DNA from 3 places in the Synechococcus sp. MIT S9504 genome. Region 2 is predicted to be linked to each of the others. Evidence: predicted binding sites of a transcription regulator. Region 2 holds the regulator's gene; each other region holds the start of a gene.

Region 1 (2,201 bases), 440 kb from region 2:
TAAATTCACGAAAGCGAAACAGGAGGCCAGGATTCCAGCTGTCGCTTTCGGCAGGTCGAAAGTGGTTTCAAAGAATGTTGGCAGCATCGAAACAACAGCCAGCTCAGAACCGAAGTTCACGATGTAGGTGAGTTCGAGAATGGCCACCTGACGGAACTCATAACGATCTTCCTTGGGATATACCTTGGTTCCCATGATCAGATCACGGTTGGTTCGGATGATTCCCCAGGTTTGAAAGATGAACCAGATGAGAACAGCCAGCAGGGCCAGTGGATAAGTTCCGGCGTTCAGGAATCCAACTTTCTGAAGTCTCCAGCACAGAACACAGAGGATTGCGGCGAAGGGAACATTCATGCCGAGTAGTCCCCAGAAATCCCTCATCGACGTGACTTCAAGACCTGCAGTCTTCTCGGGACGTTGATACTCTTTTCCTGGCGGGGTATCGCTGACGTTGAAGAAGTAAATCACTCCGTAAACGGCGGAGATGATTCCCGTTAAAGCAATCGCTCCTCTCCAGTTCAGGGTTGCACCAGTTGGCAGTTCGAATCCTCCGGAGAAGGAAAGAAAGCCAGCAAGCGCAACCAGGCTCAGTGCTGAGAAGGCTGAGCCGAAGTTGCCCCAACCGCCATAGATGCCCTCTGCCAGGCCGATCTCTTTGGGAGGGAACCATTCGGCAACCATGCGGATGCCGATCACGAAGCCGGCGCCCACGATGGAAAGCAGCAGACGGGCCACCACCAGTTGATTGAAATCCTGTGCTGATGCAAACATCAGGCAGGGAATCACCGAGAACACCAGCAGGGTGGAATAGGTGAGTCGAGGCCCGAATTTATCCAGCAACATGCCAATCAGCACACGAGCCGGAATGGTGAGCGCAACATTGCAGATTGCAACCGTACGGATCTGGCCGACGCTTAGGCCAAGATCAGCTTTCACTGTTGTGGCCAGTGGCGCCAGATTGAACCAAACGACAAAAGTTAAAAAGAATGCAAACCAGGTGAGATGGAGTGTTCGATATCTCCCCTGGAATGACCAGAGTTCGCCAAGCATGGGGTTTGTTGGTGTGGAGATTCAAACCCCGGTGTCGAAACGAAGGCACTCAGGATTTCAAAGTGCGGCGCTCATGCAGACCGCCTGATAATTGCACCATTTGGTGGCTACATGAATCGTTGCATTGGCTACAAAATTGCAGTGTTGGGCCCTCAGCATTTCTTTCGTGCATCAGCGATCTGAGTCTTTTTGGTAGTCGTTGTAACTGCAAAGTCGTTGGCTTGAGGTGTTACCAAGGCCCAAGATCTTCGGTCCTATGTCTCGTCGTCTTCTGGGCGTTGTTCTTGCCGGTGGTGCCAGTCGTCGCATGGGTGCCGACAAAGCTTTGCTGACCCATCCGGATGGATCGAGCTGGCTTGAGGCTCAGGTCCAGTTGCTGCGCTCAGCGGGTCTTGATGTGTGTGTGATGACGGGTCATGACACGCATCACGCGTTGCTCAGCACGCGCAAGGGAGTGACTGTTCAAGCGGAGCCCTGGCAGCCTGCAGGCCCCCTCTGGGCTTTGAGCTGTGTTCTGCATGATCGTGATGATGAAGCGCTGCTCACACTGCCTGTGGATATGCCGGGCCTACGTCTGGATGCATTGCAGCAATTGATCCTTCGCTGGAGACAGCAGCCAGCCAGGGCGCTTGTTGCCGATGACGGCTCCAGGCTCCAGCACCTCTTTGGGATCTATCCGTGCGGTGCTTCGTATCGCAAGGCGCTTGATGACGAGCTGACGGAGGGGAAGGGCCGTTGGCGCGAGTGGCTTGGGTGCATTCCTCATGACACGCTGAAACTACCTCCTGATCAGTTGGTCAATGTCAATAGGCCCCTTGATCTGAAAGCGTTGACTGGATGATTGCCGCATTTCCCCTGATTGACCAGCGGGCTCGAGCGCTCGGGGTGCTGCGGTTGTCGCTCACGGCCCGCTGCAATCTGGCCTGTCCCTATTGCTGCCCTGATGCTGAGGATCCTCCTGGGCTGCTCAGTCTTGAGCAGCAATTGCGCCTCATCCGGGTTGCTTCCAGGCTGGGAGCACACACCCTTCGGCTCACTGGAGGCGAACCGTTGCTGAGTGATCGGTTGCTGCCGCTACTTGAGCAGGTGGCTTGCGGGCGTGCCACTCCTGGAGACCCCTTGCAGGGTTTGCGTCAGGTGGCACTCACCAG
Region 2 (2,201 bases):
TGGCTCAGCGCTGAATACCGACTGCTGCCGGGATCCACTCCTGATCGTCAGCGCAGGGAACTGATGAAACTGTCAGGACGAACCCAGGAGATCCAACGCCTGATCGGCCGCAGCCTTCGCGCCGCAATCGACATGGGGGCTTTGGGTGAGAACACACTGCTGATCGACTGCGATGTGATTCAGGCGGATGCGGGAACCCGGACAGCGGCCATCACCGGCGCATGGCTCGCCCTGCAGAAGGCCTGCGAACGGCTGCTTGCACAAGGCCGCATCAGCACCAATCCGGTCATCAACCAAGTGGCAGCGGTCTCTGTGGGCCTGATCGAGGGGCATCCTCTGCTTGATCTGGACTACAGCGAAGACAGCCGGGCCGATGTGGATCTCAATGTGGTGATGAACAACGCCGGCGATCTGCTGGAGCTGCAAGGCACTGCCGAGGGTGCACCATTCAGTCGCCGGCAGCTCAACAGCCTTCTGGACCTTGCCGAACCAGGGCTCCAGCAACTCATGGCCGCACAGCTGAATGCACTCCATGGGGACTGAGCCAGAAGAACCGTGTGCGTTGCTACAGGGTGACGGCGCATCGCTCCTTAACTTCCCCGCATTGATGCGTTGGTCATGGCCGAAGTGATGCGCGGCTTCAGTCGGACTGCTCCCCAACCTGGGCGATCCACAGAGACAAGCCTGACCAATGCGCCCAACCCCGCCAGCCGAACCCTGCTGGAAGTGATCCGTGATCTGGATGGTGCCAGCACCGAAATGGTGGAGCGGAACAAGACAATCTTTTTCCCTGGCGACCCCGCCGAACGCGTCTATCTGATCCGACGAGGGGCTGTACGTCTGTCGAGGGTGTACGAGTCGGGGGAAGAGATCACCGTTGCCCTGCTGAGGGAAAACAGCCTGTTCGGAGTGCTCTCACTGCTCACCGGGCATCGCTCCGATCGGTTTTATCACTCCGTGGCATTCACCAGAGTGGAGATGGTGACAGCACCAGCGAGCTCCGTGCGCCAGGCGATCGAAGCGGACACCAGCGTGGGATTGCTGTTACTGCAGGGTCTCTCCAGCAGAATTCTGCAGACCGAGACCATGATCGAAACACTCACACACCGGGATATGTCCTCCCGTCTGGTGAGTTTTCTGCTTGTTCTCTGCAGGGACTTCGGCATGCCTGGGTCCCAGGGCATCACCATTGATCTGCGTCTTTCTCACCAGGCCATCGCTGAAGCGATCGGATCCACCCGTGTCACGATCACGCGACTGCTTGGCGATCTACGCAATTCAGGCCTGGTCGAAATTGACCGCAAGAAAATCACCGTTCTCGATCCGATTGCACTGGCCAAACGTTTCAGTTAACCCCTCGACAGGTGAAGATGGGCAGCACCTCAGCGGCATGCCGCATGTTTGACCGTCCGTGACCGGCTGGCTTCTGCTGCTGTCCCTGTTGATCCTCGGGGGGGTGCTCTCCACCCTTGGTGATCGACTGGGTTCAAGGGTCGGCAAGGCCCGGCTGAGCCTTTTTGGTCTTCGCCCACGTCAAACCGCGGTGGTGATCACAGTGCTGACGGGGAGCCTGATCAGCGCCCTGTCGCTGGGGTTGATGCTGCTGGTGAGCCGTCAGCTGCGGGTTGGACTGTTTGAACTCAACGACCTGGAAGCACGCCTGCGCAGCAGTCGCTCAGATCTGAAAGGAAGCCGCAAGGCTCAACGCAAGGCCCGTCAACAACTCGAGGAGGCTCGCGCCGATGAAATCAAAGCCAGGAAGATCCTGGCTGATGCAGAGGCCCGGGCCGGTGAGCTGCGCAGCACACTTCAACCGCTGCAGGAACAGACGCGCCGACTTGAAGCTGAACGACAGAGACTCAGCCAGGACGTGCGCAACCGCGATGCGGAAATCCAGCGCACGGATGATGAACTTCAGGCGGTGCGCGAACGCATCAGCTCCGGTGAAGCGGAGCTCCAGCAACTGGAGGAGAACCTGCTGGCACTGCGGCGTGGAGATGTGGCCATCAGCAGTGGTCAGCCACTGGCCACCGTCACACTCAAGCTGGATCGTCCTGATCAAGCCCGGCAAGTGATTGACCAGGTGCTGCGGGAAGCCAATCTGCAGGCCTTTCAGAAAGTTCTGCCAGGACAGGCACCTGATCGCCAGATCATCCTCGTGCCCCGCCAGGACATTGAAAGACTGGAAAAAGCCATCCGAA
Region 3 (2,201 bases), 1.3 Mb from region 2:
CTTGCGTAGATGGCGCTGCTTGCAGCGTTCCACTCAGTCATTGCCGTCACGTCGGGGCTGGTGCCGAACCGTCCTGAGAGCTCTGCCAGCCCAGCATTGACCTGCTCAACATCAGCCTGCAGCTGACCGAAAGTGTCCTGAGTCTGTTGCTGCTGAATCCTGGTGTTGAGCAGTTCACGCTCACGTTGTTGGCGTTCTGCTTCTGCCGCTGATGGGAGCTGAACCTCGCGGTGCTGACTTTCGATCCAAGCTTTTCGGCCATCGATCGGAATGGAGTCGGGGACTTCCCAAGAGCTGCCTTTCAACTCGTCGATCTCTCCTCTGTAAGTGACCTTCTGCATGGGTCAGTAACCCCTTTGAGCGGCTTACAGCAGTTGGGCCTGCTGCATGGCGATGCCTTGCGCGTACATCTGCTGCATGGCGTGCTCATGCGCCTGCTGCTGAGCAGCTTCGGCCACTGCTTTTTCAGTCGGTGTCTGCACCCCTGCCTCAGTCCTGAGTCGCTTGGCTGCTGCAGGGTCGAGCTCCTCCAGGCGTATCGCTTGAGTGAAGTTCCGGGCTTTGTACGGACTGGCCTTGATCAGCTGTTTCACCTCAGCTGAGATGGACTCCTTCTGACGTTGTTCTTGGGTTTTGGGGGTGGGGCTGAGGCTTCCTTGCAGGGCATCAGCCACCAGGCCGGCTGGTGCAGATCTGCTCAGCAAGCTCACCAGCTCGGGGTCAGACGCTGCTAGCTCAAAGAATTTCGATGCGTTCTATGGTTAGGGGTCACGGATATCACTGGCGATCAGGGCTTGATTGAGCCACCAAGGAGTTGAGTCGATGTCCACGTGATGGCACGCAAAATTCAGCTTCCACTGTCGAAAAGCTCCAGCTCCAGTACCGCAGCCTGGGCCGCAATGACCTTCGCCTGTATTACAGCACTGGCGGTCTGGGGGCTGGCGAATGCTTATCCCCACCTTTGAACACTGAGCTTCTGACTAGAGCAGCTTCTGTGCTGAACAGCTGAAACCCCTGCCCTGAGATGTTGGATGCGTTTTGTATCCATTTGAACGACTAAACCATTGGCGTTTGTTCTATAAGGAGTTTGTAGCAACAGCTACCAACAACGTTCACCTCTTGCTTCAGAGAGGCGCAGTTCGATTCAGGCCAAGGAACGGGGACCTGAACTTGCTTCGAGGAACCATCCATGACAGCTCTTATCTACAGAGGCCAGACCTACACCCCCCATCACACTGCTGTTCCAAAGCAGAGTGTTGAACTCACATACCGGCGCGAGCACTACAACGCCCGTCGCAGGCAGGCAGCGCGGGACCTTCATCCCAAGCTTGCCTATCGCGGTGTCTCCTACGCCAGGTAATCCAATATCGCTTGGGTATGTGGCCTCGCCTCGGCGAGGCTTTTTTTGTCGAAGTCTGATGTCACAACGCGTGTTGGTCCATAAAGAGGAAGGCCGCCCTTCCCGCTGGAAAGACGGCCTAACTCGCTCGTTTGTGCATTGTTCAACCCATCGCTTGTGGAGATAGGAAGGGGTCGAAGCTTCTGGCTAGAGGCGCCCTGGGGCCATCGCTCTAGGTGTCGGGTTGTTTCCTTCTGGGGCACCTCAGGCGGTGCAAACGAAGCGGCGATTGGCGTGACGTCTCTGATGTGTACCTAACCAATCGACCAACCCAGGTCATTGTTGAGACTGTTGGAGCAGGGGCCAGAAGTCAGTCTGCTTCTCCGATCTGCTCAGGTGGAGTATCGACCATGTTTGGTTCCTCCGGTTGCGTGGCCTTACTATCCACCCGCTGTGGTGCTTTTGGCATCAGTCGAATCGCGCATTGCCTTCGCTGAGAAAAGCTTTAATAGTGGGAATGGCGTGCCCTGATTCGGAAGCAGGCCAGATCCGAGACAGCTTTGATCAACAGCAATCAAGCTGCTTGCCGGGGCAAGGCTTGCATTCTCGGCTAAGGCATCTGCTGCTGAGATTCTGATCATTCGCGGTTATCGCACCCTTGATATCTGCCTTATCCGTTGGGGAGAGGATCCGACTGACCTGGATCGAAAATTGTGAGCTGAGGTGGTCGCGACTCCAGCTGCAGCGTGCCAATGAAGCGTTCGACAGGCTGCTCGCCATGGACGCCAGCCGCCAGGCGGAGCTGCAAGCCCTTTTGTCCATCAGTGCTCCAGTGCGCTGATGACGGTCTTTGCAAGGACAA

Evidence for each region. Region 2 encodes NtcA, which controls nitrogen genes in cyanobacteria. Its sites were predicted from a motif close to GTANCNNNNGNTAC; they were not measured.
Region 1: the regulator NtcA is predicted to act here: its motif matches at 1,169-1,182, upstream of SIB58_RS14900 (molybdenum cofactor guanylyltransferase).
Region 3: the regulator NtcA is predicted to act here: its motif matches at 1,090-1,103, upstream of SIB58_RS05770 (DUF4278 domain-containing protein).

Annotation. Positions count from the first base shown of each region.
Region 1 is NZ_CP138942.1:2,747,349-2,749,549, forward strand. It holds gene SIB58_RS14895 (MFS transporter) at 1-1,050, opposite strand, end outside; gene SIB58_RS14900 (molybdenum cofactor guanylyltransferase) at 1,307-1,891, shown strand; gene SIB58_RS14905 (GTP 3',8-cyclase MoaA) at 1,888-2,201, shown strand, end outside.
Region 2 is NZ_CP138942.1:2,304,009-2,306,209, forward strand. It holds gene rph (ribonuclease PH) at 1-543, shown strand, start outside; gene ntcA (global nitrogen regulator NtcA) at 619-1,353, shown strand; gene SIB58_RS12865 (DUF3084 domain-containing protein) at 1,412-2,201, shown strand, end outside.
Region 3 is NZ_CP138942.1:1,000,498-1,002,698, forward strand. It holds gene SIB58_RS05755 (hypothetical protein) at 1-341, opposite strand, end outside; gene SIB58_RS05760 (hypothetical protein) at 366-704, opposite strand; gene SIB58_RS05765 (hypothetical protein) at 834-965, shown strand; gene SIB58_RS05770 (DUF4278 domain-containing protein) at 1,190-1,360, shown strand; gene SIB58_RS05775 (hypothetical protein) at 2,010-2,195, opposite strand.